Regions from separate parts of the Staphylococcus dromedarii genome, predicted to be linked through region 3. Evidence: riboswitches for the same ligand, from Rfam matches in the RefSeq annotation. Region 3 holds a riboswitch; each other region holds the start of a gene.
What was found. A riboswitch is a leader RNA that binds a small molecule or an ion and turns the genes downstream of it on or off. The one in region 3 is predicted to bind S-adenosylmethionine.
Positions count from the first base shown of each region.

Region 1: another riboswitch for S-adenosylmethionine. It lies ahead of MUA88_RS08565 (M20 family metallopeptidase); the one in region 3 lies ahead of MUA88_RS10500 (O-acetylhomoserine aminocarboxypropyltransferase/cysteine synthase family protein).
Region 2: another riboswitch for S-adenosylmethionine. It lies ahead of MUA88_RS02615 (methionine ABC transporter ATP-binding protein); the one in region 3 lies ahead of MUA88_RS10500 (O-acetylhomoserine aminocarboxypropyltransferase/cysteine synthase family protein).

Region 1 is NZ_CP094718.1:1,721,443-1,726,784, reverse strand. Features, by position in the region: gene MUA88_RS08580 (pyrimidine-nucleoside phosphorylase) at 1-723, shown strand, start outside; gene MUA88_RS08575 (DoxX family protein) at 737-1,090, shown strand; gene MUA88_RS08570 (S-ribosylhomocysteine lyase) at 1,144-1,611, opposite strand; SAM riboswitch class I at 1,829-1,933, shown strand; gene MUA88_RS08565 (M20 family metallopeptidase) at 2,031-3,212, shown strand; gene ldmS (L-aspartate--L-methionine ligase LdmS) at 3,209-4,405, shown strand; gene MUA88_RS08555 (DUF2750 domain-containing protein) at 4,901-5,342, shown strand, end outside.
Region 2 is NZ_CP094718.1:526,145-531,486, reverse strand. Features, by position in the region: gene MUA88_RS02620 (methionine ABC transporter permease) at 1-684, opposite strand, end outside; gene MUA88_RS02615 (methionine ABC transporter ATP-binding protein) at 677-1,705, opposite strand; SAM riboswitch class I at 1,798-1,906, opposite strand; gene MUA88_RS02610 (thioredoxin family protein) at 1,946-2,263, opposite strand; gene gcvH (glycine cleavage system protein GcvH) at 2,403-2,783, opposite strand; gene MUA88_RS02600 (arsenate reductase family protein) at 2,853-3,206, opposite strand; gene MUA88_RS02595 (thioredoxin family protein) at 3,400-3,723, shown strand; gene MUA88_RS02590 (nitroreductase family protein) at 3,776-4,324, opposite strand; gene aroD (type I 3-dehydroquinate dehydratase) at 4,386-5,105, opposite strand; gene MUA88_RS02580 (D-2-hydroxyacid dehydrogenase) at 5,115-5,342, opposite strand, start outside.
Region 3 is NZ_CP094718.1:2,110,001-2,115,342, reverse strand. Features, by position in the region: gene nrdD (anaerobic ribonucleoside-triphosphate reductase) at 175-2,025, shown strand; gene nrdG (anaerobic ribonucleoside-triphosphate reductase activating protein) at 2,022-2,561, shown strand; SAM riboswitch class I at 2,677-2,775, shown strand; gene MUA88_RS10500 (O-acetylhomoserine aminocarboxypropyltransferase/cysteine synthase family protein) at 2,885-4,168, shown strand; gene adcA (zinc ABC transporter substrate-binding lipoprotein AdcA) at 4,359-5,342, shown strand, end outside.

The DNA.
Region 1 (5,342 bases), 390 kb from region 3:
GATGCGATTGTATTAGATGTTAAAACAGGTAACGGTGCATTCATGAAAACAGTTGAAGATGCAGAACAGTTAGCAAATGCTATGGTAAAAATTGGTAACCAAGTTGGCCGTAACACAATGGCGATTATTTCTGACATGAGTCAACCACTTGGTCGTGCCATTGGTAATGCACTTGAATTAAAAGAAGCGATTGACACATTAAAAGGTGAAGGACCAGAAGACTTAACAGAATTAGTCTTAACACTTGGTTCACAAATGGTCGTATTAGCTGAAAAAGCTGAGACTTTAGATGAAGCACGCGAAATGTTAAAAGGCGTGATCAATAATGGTAAAGCACTTGAGAAATTCAAAGTGTTCTTAAGCAATCAAGGTGGCGATGCATCTGTAGTGGATGATCCATCTAAGTTACCAACAGCACAATACACATTTGAATTACCAGCAAAACAATCTGGTGTTGTATCTGAAATGATCGCAAATGAAATTGGTATTGCGTCTATGATGTTAGGTGCAGGTCGTCAAACAAAAGAAGATACGATTGACTTAGCTGTTGGTCTTGTATTAAACAAAAAAGTCGGTGACAAAGTTGAAGAGGGCGAGTCACTCTTAACCATTTATGCGAACCAAGAAGATGTTGAACAAGTGAAAGAAAAATTATATGATAATATCACAATTAGTGATCATGGAGAAACACCTACATTGATTCACGAGATTATTACGAAATAAAGGATTGAGTATCATGAAATGGATAAGTCGACAACTGTTAGCAATCTTATTTACGGGAGCGGGATATTTACACTTTAAGAGAGAACGTAATTTCAGAAATATTGTACCGCACTATTTACCGTTCAAAAAAGAGATTGTTTGGATAACAGGTGTGATGGAATTGATCTTTGGTATTGGCTTAGCTATAAGAAAACCTGGCTACTGGTTTAAACATGCAATCATTGCATTTTTATGGGCGGTACTTCCAGCAAATATTTATATGGCACGTCATAAACTACCATTGGGTGATAAAGAATTACCTCAATCTGTTTTATATGGTCGACTCCCATTACAATTTGTCTTAATGACATGGATACGAAAACTATAATGATATAAAAAACACGGATGCACATGCACCCGTGTTTTTTTATGATTTTTAACCTATCCCTCACCAAAGACATCGTGCCATTGATCACGTTTATCTAAAAAGGCTTGAGCAATTTCTTTTGCGCCTTCTAATGAGTGAGAAGCTGCCCAACCACATTGTACTTCGTTGCATGCGGGTACTTCTGTGGCATTAAGGACATCTTGAACTGTCTTTTCAATAATGTTTAACACATCTTCATAATCGTCATGGTTGATGAATGATACATAAAAACCAGTTTGGCATCCCATAGGGCTTAAATCTACCACTTTGTCTGAATGGTTACGAATATTTTCGGCCATCAAATGTTCTAATGAGTGGAGCCCAGGCATCTCCATGTGCTCTTTGTTTGGTTGCTTAAAGCGAATATCATATTTATGAATTTCATCCCCGTTGTTACCTGTCATTTTACCGGCTAGGCGGATATAAGGAGCAACCACTTTTGTATGATCTAAGTTAAAACTTTCAACATTCATTTTTGGCATCGTCATAACGCCTCCTTTTTAGTTTATGGTTATTTTATCATATTCATTAAAAAGTGACAGGGGTGTGAATTGAATAATCTAACCATTTACCTGTACCTCCTTTGTTTAAAGGTTGAGAGTAGCGGGTATTATTAATTTTGTAAAGATTTTAGAAAATATTGAAAAAATAGCATGACAAATGGTAACAAATCCGATAGAATGAGTAATAATTAAATATAATTTATCAAGAGTGGTGGAGGGAATTGGCCCAGTGAAACCCTGCAACCTCATCGGAGACGATAAAGGTGCTAAATCCAACAGCAACATGGCTGACAGATAAATGACGTGGACAAGATATTATCAACTTTGTACATATCGCACTTGATAAATAGAGCGTTATTACAAAGTTGATATTTTTTTGAAAGGAGCTTTTTTCATTGATTACAGTAAAACAACAGATCCTAGACTATATAGATAACCATAGGCTGAATTATTTGGACATGAGTCATCAAATACATGAACGCCCAGAATTAGGCAATGAAGAATTATTTGCTTCACGATTATTAATTGATCATTTAAAGCAACATGATTTTGAAGTAACACGAGATATCGCTGGTCATGCGACAGGCTTTATCGCAACTTACCAATCTGAGAAACCAGGCCCAAGAATTGGCTTTTTAGCTGAGTATGATGCATTACCAGGTCTTGGTCACGCTTGTGGTCACAATATTATTGGGACAGCGAGTGTGTTAGCGGGTATCGCTTTAAAACAAGTGGTCGATGAGATTGGTGGTACAGTCGTAGTGTATGGTTGTCCAGCAGAAGAAGGTGGCGAAAATGGCTCTGCAAAAGCATCTTATGTGAAAGAAGGACTCATTGATGTTGATGTGGCATTAATGATTCATCCGGGTAATGAAACCTATCCAACGATTCATACATTAGCCGTTGATGTATTAGATATAAAATTCTTCGGACGTAGTGCACATGCTTCAGAAAATGCATATGAAGCACGCAATGCGCTAGATGCAATGCTCAGTTTCTTTAATGGTGTGGCACAATTACGTCAACATATTCAACCTTCTGAACGTGTTCATGGCGTGATATTAGATGGTGGTAAGGCTGCGAATATTATTCCTGACTTTACTCATGCGCGTTTCTATACAAGGGGGACAACGCGTAAGTCCTTGGACATCTTAACGGAGCGTGTGCATGACATTGCTAAAGGGGCGGCATTACAAACAGGCTGTAATTACGAATTTGGTCCAATTCAAAATGGTGTAAATGAGTTTATTAAATCTCCATTATTAGATAAATTATTCGAAAAGTATGCCACAGAACTTGGAGAAGAAGTCAGTCACGATGACTTTGGATTTGGTTCAACAGATACAGGTAACGTGAGTCATGTCGTGCCTACGATTCATCCTCATGTAAAAATAGGACCTCGTAGTTTAGTGGGACACACACATCGTTTTAGAGAAGCAGCAGCAAGTCCAATGGGCGACAAGGCGTTAATTAAAGGGGCAAAAATTATTGCGTTGATGGGCGCGAAGTTAATTCAAGATCCAGCGCAACTCGAGAAAATACAACAAGAACATCAATTGTTAAGGGAGCATTTATTATGACCAATGTAAAAAATAGTCATTCATATTTAACAATGGCTGAGTTGTATTCTAATGATGTCGTATACTCATCTCGACCTTCATATATTTCTAATCCATGGTTAGAACCAGATGAACACCAATCAAACTTCTTGTCAGCGAGAGAACTGCTCATCGCTAACATGCCAGTCATCGTACACGAAGCAAGTGTGACAGATAAGTTAGCACAATTATTTGAATTGGTTCATCGCAGTATTCCAGATAATTTATATTATTTTAAAGACCAATCTTCATATGAGTCACTATTACAACGTTTAACCTTAGAAGAAGACCGAAAAATTTATTTCCAATATGTGCATGGTGAAGATATTGTACCAGCAGATAAGTATGCGATGAATAAGCAAACGTTTATTGATTTGAACAATAAATCCAAAATACCAGAATGGACTAATGGTAAGTATTTACCAAAGCGTGAAGTCGTGCCATTTAAAGCGTTTGAAGATGCGGTACGTGAATGGGAACTACCCGTTGTCATTAAGCCGGGTGATGATCTACCGACAGCCGGTGGATATGGTGTCATGATTTGCTATACGCAAGAAGAACTTGAAAAGGCAATTGAACGTGTGAAAAAGGCTGAAGCAGCTACGGACACATTGATTATTGAACAGTGCATTGATGTGGTGGATAATTATTGCGTGCAGTTTGCCAAACATCCAGACAAAGGTATTCTTTATCTTGGAGCGGCAAAACAATTGACGAATGCGTATGGTTTTTATCAAGGAAATATCAACGCACAACATGTACCACAAACGGTCATTGATGCAGGACGTGCATTGATGGAAAGAGCAGTTGAAGAAGGCTTTATCGGTGTGGCAGGATTTGATTTGTTGGAAGACGCAGATGGTGAAGTATATGCGATTGATTTAAACTATCGACAAAATGGCTCTACAAGTATGTTGTTATTGGCTGATTGTTTAGAAGGTGACTATCATAAGTTTTACAGCTATGTCGCAAATGGAGATAATGAGCGTTTTCATGAAGCAATTAAAACATTCATTAAAAAAGGTGTTCTTTTCCCATTATCATACTATGATGGTGACTGGTATACAGATCAACATGTAGATTCACGTTTTGGTTGTATTTGGCATGCAGAAAGTGAAGCGGATATTGAAGAATATGAACAGGAATTTCTGGAGGCAGCAGGACTTAAGAACTAACGAGTATGTCATTATGTTGAGTAGATAGAAATGCCGGCTGAATTGTGGATGTACTTTTCATCATTTCGTCCTGTCAGTGTTCGAGCAACAGGGGTTACGGCAGAATTTTGCAATTCGATAAAATCCAAAAGTGATTCTACCTTGTTGTTTCGATACTGCTCAAACCCAAAGTGCGCCTCTCACAATCTCGTGCTGTCAGTGTTCGATAAGCAGAATTCTCAGCAGAACTTCACAGTTCTTCAAAATCTGAGAAACGATTTTGATCGCTGCTTGAGTTCTGTTCAAATTCTAAGCGCTTCTCTTACAACCTCGTTCACCTATGTTATCTGTATAAAGTATGTTATAGTCTAACTAAATAGGGACGTCATCAAGCTATCGTTTTTTTATTTAGATAGCTACATCGTTGGAGTGATGAAAGAAGACTTCGACACATTGACGGAATCATCGGTGTCATTTATAGTCGATGATGAGAATTTACAAGTGGAGGGCTATCGCATGACTTATAAAAGCGAACGTTTTTATAAAGACATCTTAACGAACGAACAGTTTTTTATCGCAGTTAAAGACAAAAAAATCATTAAGCATACGTATCGAGATCGTCCGTACTTCTGTTTTTGGACACGTGAATCATTTGCAACAGAGTACTTAGAGAAGTTTGATGTGGCTTACGATAAAATTATCACAATGGATATCGATCGTTTTGCAACGTACGAGTTAGATGAAATGTTCGATCAAGAAGATGAAGCTTTAGTAAATGTAACAGATAAGGCGGCTGGGCATGAGATTAAAATCGTAGAAGCTGTCAATGATATTATGACGGATTTGGATAATATTCGTATTCGTGAATTTGTTCAAGACGTCGCAAAATCAGATACTGTTTATGGTTTAACACAAAAAGGAATGAAGCATTTTGCGGTTGTTTATGATGAGAATGACA
Region 2 (5,342 bases), 610 kb from region 3:
TATTTTATTTGTAAACCAATCCCCTAAGAATTGAATTACAAAAACGATGATCAAGATTAAGATAGTTGAAACTAAGATAACGTCATTTTGGTTACGTGTAAAACCAGTTAAGTAAGCTAAGTTACCTAAACCACCGGCACCGATAACACCGGCAACTGCTGTAGATCCTACAAGTGCAATGGCTGTTACGGTAATACCTGAAATCAATGCTGGCAATGATTCTGGAATTAAAACTTTCAAAATCACTGTCCAAGTATTTGACCCCATTGAACGTGCTGCTTCGATAACACCTTTATCAATTTCTTTAAGTGCAATTTCAACAAGTCGACCGTAGAAAGGTGAAGCACCGATAATTAACGCCGGTAACGCACCCGTTGGACCACTGATTGTTCCGAGAATCAAGCTTGTAAATGGAATTAAAAGCAAGATTAAAATGATGAACGGAATAGCACGGAATAAGTTTACAAAGAATGATACGATGCTATAAAATACACGACCAACCTTCGACTTACTCTTAGATGTTAAGAATAAGATAATACCTAAAACTAAACCTAGTACAAATGAAAATACCGTTGAAATCACAGTCATATAAAGTGTTTCATACGTTGCAATCCAAACTTCTGGCCAACGAATATTTGGCATTGTGATCATCTCATTTAAGATTTCACTAAAACTCTTACCCATGTTTAATCACCTCAACTAGAATGTTTTGCAACTCTAAATCATGTTGTAAATGATTAAAGTTTTCCTGTGAAATAGCTGGGATATGTAGGAGTAAAAATCCTGCTGCACCCGTTTTTGCTTGTTTGATATTGCCTTCTAAAATATTCACAGTGACATTATGTTTTCTTGCGATATATGAAACGACTGGTTGCGTCGTATTTTCACCAGAGAATGTTAACTTGATGACCCTGTCACCTGTTTCAAGTGGTAATGCATTCGCAATACTTTCGAAGTCATGTTCTGGTTGCAAGTCTTCTTGAACAAATCGACGTGTCACTTGATGTTGTGGGTTTTCAAAAACTTCTGATACTTTCCCTTCTTCAATGACACGGCCATTTTCCATCACGGCAACTTCATCACATACACGACGAATCACGTGCATTTCATGTGTGATGATAATAATTGTGAGGTTTTGTTCTTTCTTCAACTGTAGTAATAAATCTAAAATCTCATCAGTGGTTTGTGGATCTAGCGCACTTGTCGCTTCGTCACACAATAGCACTTCTGGATCATTTGCTAATGCTCGAGCAATCCCAACACGCTGTTTTTGACCACCTGACAATTCTGATGGATATGCATGTTCACGGCCGGCCAAACCAACGCGTTCTACTAATGACTTCGCTTTTTCTACGGCTTCCGCTTTAGGGACACCTGCAATTTCTAATGGGAACTTAATATTATCTAAAACAGTTCGTGACCATAATAAATTGAAATGTTGGAAAATCATGCTTACTTTTTGTCTCTTTTGGCGTAATGCTTGTTTGCTTAATTCAACGATATTATCGCCACCAATGATGACGTCGCCCGATGTCGGTGTCTCTAGGTAGTTAAAAAGCCTTACAAGCGTACTTTTACCTGCCCCAGAGAATCCAATAATGCCATAAATCGTTCCTTTATCAATATTTAAATTGACATGATCGACTGCAGTGACAGATTTGGATTTGCTTTCATATTTCTTTACAATATTTTTCAGCTCAATCATATTGCTCCTCCTTGTGCTAAGCATCTCTTACGCCAAATAAAAATTGCCTTCTCTTTTGAAATGAAAGAGAAGGCAATTTATAAGGTACCTTTCTCTCATCTTCAAAAGTTTGTTACAACTTTATGTGACTTGGCACCATTTCTATTACTAGACGGTTGCCGGGCTTCACAGGGCACATCCCTCCACCACTCGTGATAAGAGTTTTCTGAATATTGAATTGTTTAAATCATACCACCGCAATCAAGATTCGTCAATAACTTTTTTTATTTTTTCTAACAAAAAAGGTACTGACTGAAATGCATAGAGCCTTTCAACCTCTTGATCTTTTTTCATGATCAGTAAAACAGGTACTGACATAATCTTATTTTCTTGATTAAATTCTGGATAAAAATTTAAATTCACCTTCGTTAACGGTAACGCCAAAATCTTATTGGCAATATCTAACATGTGTTCAGAAACTTTGCATGTCCCACACATGCTTGTATATCCAAAAATGAGATGAACTTCTTCATCAAAGTGTTCTGTCAGCACCTCATCTTGTGTGTGATTCTGTGTCATCTTGTACAACCTCTCACCTTGTTATTCTAGGTTGAGAGTAGCACCTTATACAAAGTTATGCTACTATATCGGCTTCTTTATATACAAAAATCCGGAATGAAATTGTGATTCACATTTTCATTCCGGAAATTTAGTATTATTATTCGCCAATCATTTCTTCGTAAGCAGCTGCATCCATTAATGCGTCTAACTCACTTTCGTCTGATAATTCAACTTTAACCATCCATGCATTTTCGTATGGTGATTCGTTAACAGCTTCTGGCTCATCTTCTAAGCTTTCGTTAACTTCAACAACTTTACCTGATACTGGTGAATAAAGTTCAGAAACTGTTTTTACAGATTCTACGCTACCGAATGTATCGCCTTCTGTTACTTCATCGTCAACTTCTGGAAGCTCAACGAATACGATATCGCCTAATTCATTTTGTGCGAAATCAGTAATACCGATAAGTGCTGTATTACCTTCCACTTTTACCCATTCATGTTCTTTTGAATATTTTAAATTACTTGGCACTGCCACTTGAATCCCCTCCAATTGTTAATGTTACATTCATTCTGACACATTGCTGAATATCTATCAACTATTTTCTTACAGCCACGTTTCTCGATAAGTTTCTTCTTTGAATCCAACAGTCACTTTATCTCCAGAAACTGCCAATGGTCGTTTCACTAACATACCATCTGTTGCTAGCAATTCTAACATTTCATCGTCTGACATCTCTGGAAGTTTATCTTTTAAATTTAACTCACGATATTTTGCACCGTGTGTATTAAATAATTTTTTAACTTCTATTCCCGTAGATGCTACAATTTTTTCAAATTCTTCTTTCGTAGGGTTAAGCTGTACAATATCAATTGGTTCAAAGCTCACACCTTGCTCTGTTAAAAACTTAGCGGCCTTTTTACAAGTTGTACAATTTTTGTATTGATAAAACTTTATCATAAACATACCTCCTGTATTCACTTAACTCAAATATAACAAACATTTAAAAATATTGCTCTTTTTTATAAAAAAATTATTATTTAACACTTTATAAATTACGTCATCTTATACAGCAAGCAGTTGCAATTTGAATGACTTCCCTTTTTAATTTCGATATAATGAGCTTACGAAAGAATAAGAGGAGGCATTTTTCATGCAAGCTATTAAAGATATGTCACAATTCAATGAAGTGATCCAAAGTGCAGAACCAGTCATCGTAAAATTCGAAGCAGGCTGGTGCCCTGACTGTAAAGTAATGGATATGTGGATTGATCCAATCGTTAAAAAATATAATGAGTATACTTGGTACGTTGTAGATCGTGACGAAGTTGAAGAAGCAGCAACAAAACATGATGTTATGGGTATTCCAAGTATTTTAATTTTCCAAAATGGTGAGAAGCTACACCACTTACATTCTGCAAATGCTAAAACACCAGAACAAGTTGAATCATTCTTAGCTGAAAGTTTTGGTAAATAAGATGACAAAAACGCGTATGAAACTGGAACCTCCATTTCATACGCGTTGTTTTTTAAATAAAATCAGTCACAAGACCTCTATTTTTTCTCTCACATTTCTTCATCTTGTCTTCTTCTTTAAGGTCTGTTAAATATATAAAGCCTACAAGACGTTCATCAGGTAACACACCAAATGCTTGTCGTACTTTTGGATTGAAAATATATTGTGGTGTTTTCCAACATGTACCAATACCTTGTTCGTAAAGCAATAGCAATAAATTCTGTGCAAATGCACCAACAGCGAGATAATTTTCATTTTCTTCACGTTGACGCGTATCACATTTCATAATCAACGCAACAAAACCACCTAGATTTGTTACCGCATCATAATGACTTTGCTGTTTTTCTGGCTCCTTTGGAAACGCATAGCGAGAAATCTCTCTACTCATTTCACCCAACTTATACTTTGGTACATAAACTGTACGCCATGGCTCTCTCATACCATGATTTGGTGCTTCTGCAGCATCAATGATTGCTTGATGTACTGCTGCATCATCGATATGCATGTCGTGTTTGAACTTCTTGATACTTCTACGATTCTTAATGGCGTCTTGAAGTTCCATCTCTATCTACCCCTTATAGATTGATAACTATTATCAATTATACGAAATTTCATACCAATTATCAATCGTATAGCTTTACTGCATCAAAGAGTTGCCTCACCGAAATTTGGCCAGGTGCTACCGCTTCTTCCAATGCACCAAATGATAAACAACCTCCAAAAGCAGATTGTGCTGTACGTGTTATCAAGCCTAAATGAGACATCGAAATACCTGTCACCCATTGTGTCAGTGCATCACTTGCCTCTGAAACTGCATGTAACACGCGTAAAACATCTTCTCTCGATTGTGGCATAACGGCAATTTTTACATGACTTGCCCCCATTTGAGAAAGACGAAAATACGTTTTTTTCATGACATCGAGTGAAGGGGTTTCATTGAAGTTATGATATGAGGCAACAATCATAGCACCTTGCGCAAGCATCTTTTGGCATGTCATGCTGCGATCAACCTCTGGCTCCCATTCCACGTCGATAAAGTCAATTTGCGTTAGCTTACTCAAATCAACGAGTAATTGTTGATATGCTGATTCCTCTAGGTCACCCTCTCCCCCCTGTGATTGGGTGCGATACGTGACAAGAATCTGAAATGATCCATTCAGCTCTTTTAAGGCGCTCACCATTTGTTCAACCATCTCAATATCACAACTTGGTATGGCATCAATGCGTAATTCTAAAATATCAAAATAAGGTATATTTTCAGTTGCTTTTTCTAATTCATGCGCAGTTAAACGCTGTGATTTCGGCATAAGACTTGCAACAATTTGGGGTTTCACTTCATTCACCTTTTCTATTTATGGATTGACAATATGATCTGCAGTTTGCGTATTAATATATGATAATACGTCATCCAATGGAATATCAACTAAGTTTTGAACCGCTTCATCTGTATAAAAAGCGACATGAGGGGAGATTAAAACTTCGTCACGTTCAAGTAGGTGACTTAAAATCGGATCTTCTAATGGTTTATTTGTCCAATCATGTGTAAAGTATGGTCCTTCATTTTCATACGTATCAATAGC
Region 3 (5,342 bases):
ATTTCTGTCCCACGCCCACATCATAAAGAAGTTAAAATTGTTCAAAACACAAAGTTCACATAACGTTCTTAAAGAAATGACAAATCAGTTAACGGCTTTGTTTTGAGTTGAAAATACTATATATAGTATCTAACATAATTTATAGACACTATATATAGAAAGAGGAGTGAAATGATGAATCAATTAGAAAAAGATCTTGAAGGATTGATGACGAAAGATCCGACAATTGTGAATGAGAATGCGAACAAAGATAGCCAAACATTTGCGACAATGCGTGACCTGACAGCAGGTGTTTTATCGAAGTCTTATGGGTTAACGCACATATTACCACAACATGTTGCTTTGGCACATCAAGCTGGAGAGATTCACTTTCATGATCTGGACTATCATCCTTTTCAACCGCTTACGAATTGTTGCTTAATTGATGCGAAAGACATGTTGGAAAATGGTTTTCAAATCGGAAATGCGCATGTTACATCACCTAAATCCATTCAAACAGCAGCTGCACAACTTGTTCAAATTATTGCTAACGTCTCTAGTAGTCAATATGGTGGCTGTACGATTGACCGTATTGACGAGGTACTAGGTGTGTATGCTATACATAATGAACGAAAACACCGTGCGACAGCGAAGAAATATGTTCGTGAAGAAGATGTTGAGCGCTATGTAGATGAACAAGTCACACAAGATATTTTTGAAGCGATTGAGAGTCTGGAGTATGAAGTGAACACACTTTATACATCTAATGGGCAAACGCCATTTGTGACATTTGGTTTTGGATTAGGGACGGATGAGATGAGTCGAAAAATTCAACAAGCGATCCTACAAACACGTATTAAAGGATTGGGAAAAGATCGTATTACAGCTATTTTCCCAAAACTTGTTTTTTCTATTAAAAAGGGTGTGAATTTTGCCCCAACAGATCCAAACTATGATGTGAAACAATTGGCGTTAGAATGTTCGATGAAACGGATGTATCCGGATATTTTGAATTATGATAAAACGGTTGAACTTTTAGGGGACTTTAAAGCGCCAATGGGATGTCGATCATTCTTACCCGCTTGGCAAAATGAACAAGGAGAATATGAGAATAGTGGTCGTTGTAACTTAGGGGTTGTCACGTTGAATTTACCACGTATTGCGCTTGAATCGAAGGGTGACAAGGACCGTTTCTGGACCATTTTTAATGAGCGCATGGCGGTGTTACATGATGCGCTTGCATTTCGTATTGAACGTGTGAAACAAGCAGAACCGAATAATGCACCAATATTATATAAGCATGGCGCATTTAAATATCGTTTGGAAGAACAGGATGAGGTATTTACGCTTTTTAAGCATCAACGTGCAACGATTTCTATGGGGTATATTGGACTTTATGAAGTGGCGACTGTTTTCTATGGACCTGATTGGGAGACGAATCCAGAGGCCAAAGCATTTACAATTGATATTTTAAAGGCGATGCGTGACTATCAACATGTTTGGACAGAAAAGCATGACGTTTGGTTTAGTATTTACAGTACACCGAGTGAATCATTGACCGATCGCTTTTGCCGTATTGATCACGAGAAATTTGGGTCAATTCCAGATGTAACGGAAAAAGGTTATTATCAAAATTCTTTCCATTATGATGTGCGTAAAGATGTGACGCCTTTTGAAAAATTGGACTTTGAACAAGACTATCCGCATTATGCGAGTGGCGGTTATATCCATTATTGTGAATATCCGAAGTTGGACCATAATAAAAAGGCGTTGGAAGCGGTATGGGACTATTCATATGATCGTGTGAGCTATTTAGGAACGAATATTCCAATTGATCACTGTTATGACTGTGGCTTTGAAGGTGACTTTGATACGACAGATACGGGTTATCGCTGCCCAAATTGTGGCAATCAGAATCCCGAAACAGTGGATGTTGTGAAGAGAACGTGTGGCTACCTTGGAAACCCGGTACAGCGCCCAACGATTGAAGGACGCCATAAAGAAATTTGTGCACGTGTCAAACATATGAAGGTGCCCAAGTCATGAAGCTGGGATCAGTCATTCAAGGGTCTGGTTATATCGCAAAAATAGAAACGCATAGTTTTGTGGATGGAGAAGGGGTTCGCTGTAGCTTGTATGTATCGGGCTGCCCTTTTCACTGTCCAGGCTGTTATAATGTCGCAGCCCAACATTTTCGCTATGGTGAACCTTTTACGGATGAAATTATATCCGAAGTAATGGAAGCATGTACCCCATCGTATATCTCAGGATTGAGTATACTCGGCGGTGAACCATTTTGTAACTTAGCTGTCATTGCACCGCTGATTCGGGCGTTCCGTGAATGTTTTGGTCGTACGAAAGATATTTGGGTATGGACAGGTTATCAACTGGAATATTTATGGCATCAAAATGATGAACGCACAGCCCTTTTACAAGAAGTTGATGTCCTTGTAGATGGGATGTTTGTTCAGAAATTATATCGTCCAAATCTTGCATATCGAGGATCACTCAATCAACGAGTCATTCATATTCCGACGTATGCTGAAACGCAATCTATGAGTCACGCGATATATGTGGAATGATTTTCGGTTTAAAAGTGGAAGAGATTGATCAGAAATTAAGTGTCACCGGTTGACTTTCGAAATTTTCTGATATATTATAGCTTTACACTTAAAAGCAACACATTACAATGAATATTTCTTATCAAGATTGGTGAAGGGACAGGCCCTATGAAACCAGGCAACCTATTTAGTTAGGTGCTAATTCCTGCAGGTACATAAACCTGAGAGATAAGGCTTTATGGTTTGATCAAATAAAGATTATATCTATAGATGCACACAGGGATATCTTGATACACGTTGAGATGTCTCTGTGTGCTTTTTATTTTATTGAGGAGGGAATAAGAATGACAGAATCATTTGAGTTTGAAACATTACAATTACATGCAGGACAAGAGGTGGATGCGACGACTCATTCACGTGCATTACCCATTTATCAAACGACATCATTTACATTTGACGATACAGGACATGCGGGACGCCTCTTTGGTTTAGAAGAAGTTGGGAACATTTATACACGATTAACGAACCCAACGACTGCTGTGTTAGAAACACGTGTTGCTGAATTAGAAGGTGGTGTGGCAGGTGTCGCTGTGGCATCAGGTATGGCCGCTATTACATATGCAATTCAAGCTGTTGCACAAAACGGAGATCATATCGTTGCGAGTGATAAGTTATATGGTGGAACACATACGTTATTCAGTCATACACTTCCTAAGTTTGGTATCGAAGTGACATTAGTTGATACAACAAAAACGGAGAATATTGAAGCGGCGATTCGTCCGAATACAAAAGGTCTTTTTGTAGAAACAATCGGTAATCCAGAGGGTAACATTGATGACTTTGATGCCCTAGCGTCTGTGACAAAACAACATGGTATTGTGTTAATCGTGGATAATACATTTGCCTCTCCTTATTTATTCCGTCCAATTGAACATGGTGCGAATATTGTTGTCCACTCCGCTACAAAATTTATTGGTGGACATGGCACGTCTATGGGTGGTGTTATTGTAGATGCCGGTAACTTTGACTGGGATAATGGCAAGTTCCCAGGATTAACAGAACCAGATCCGTCATACCACGGTCTTGTATTCAAAGATGCTTTTGGTGAAGCGGCGTTAGCTTTCAAAATCCGTACAACACTCTTACGTGATACAGGTGCAGCCTTGTCACCGTTCAATGCCTTTTTATTAACACAAGGATTGGAGACGTTATCACTTCGCCTTGAACGCCATGTTGAAAATGCTGAAAAAGTAGCGCGTTACTTAGAGGCGCATGATCAAGTTGCATGGGTAAAATACGCTGGCTTAGAATCAAATGAATACTATGAAAATAAACAACGTTATTTACCAAAAGGGGCAGGGTCTATCTTTACATTTGGCGTTAAAGGTGGTTATGAAGCGGGTAAACAGTTCATCGAAGGTTTAGAACTCTTCTCATTACTCGCAAATGTAGGAGATGCGAAGTCACTAGTGATTCATCCAGCATCTACAACACATCAACAATTAACAGAAGAAGAACAACGTGCAGCAGGTATTGAGCCAGAAACAATACGCTTGTCTATCGGAATAGAACATATCAATGATATTATTGCTGACTTAGAACGTGGTTTTGAAGCCATTCAAAAATAATATCAATAATATATATATATGGGTCACTTTGGAGTCATTTCCTATACAGGATTTCTAAAGTGACTCTATTTTTTTATCTTATTGCTATAAAATAAGTTGACAAATTAATAAAAACGTCATTGCACATTTGTCTAGTCTCATGTATAATTTTAATCGTAATGATTACTATTTGAAGGAAGGCGTCCAATAAATGAAGAAAAGTTTAAAAGTAGTAGCGACGGCAGCACTTGCAAGCTCGTTATTAGTAGCATGTGGTCAGTCTGATGACAATAAAGATAATAAATCAGCTTCAGGCTCAGGCGACAAAATGAAAGTAACAACAACAGTTTATCCACTTCAATCATTTGTTGAACAAATTGGTGGGGAACACGTTGATGTAAAATCTATTTACCCTAAAGGTACGGACTTACATAGTTTCGAACCATCACAAAAAGATATTATTAACGCAAGTAAATCAGATGTATTCGTATACACAGGCGATAATTTAGACCCAGTCGCTAAAAAAGTAGCTGGCGCAATTAAAAAAGATGACCACAAGTTATCTCTTGAGGAGTCACTTGATAAGTCAGAATTATTAACAGACCAACATGAACATGGAGATGAAGGCGAAGAGCATGATCACGACCATGAAGGTGAAGATCACGATCATGAAGCAGAAGGACATGATCATGAGTCAGATGAGCACGGTCATGCACATCATCACCATGGTGGTTACGATCCACACGTATGGTTAGATCCAAATATGGATGAAGAATTTGTAAAAGCAATCCGTGATGACTTAAGTAAACGTGACCCAGAAAACAAAAAAGAATACAAAGAAAATGCTGACAAGTTATTAAAAGATTTAGACAAGCTTGATAACAAAATGGAAAAAGCAACAGAAGGTCATGATGGTCATGCAGTATTCGTATCACACGAATCTCTTGGTTACTTAGCAGATCGCTATGGTTTCGTTCAAAAAGGTGTTCAAAGCTTGAATGCTGAAGATCCATCACAAAAAGAATTAACTAAAATTGTAGATGAAATCAATGAAACTGGTGCGAAATACATCTTATACGAAGAAAATGTTGCGAACAAAGTAACAGACACAATCCGTAAAGAAACAGATGCAAAACCATTGAAATTCAACAACATGGAATCTGTATCTAAAGATCAAGCGAAAGATGCAACTTAC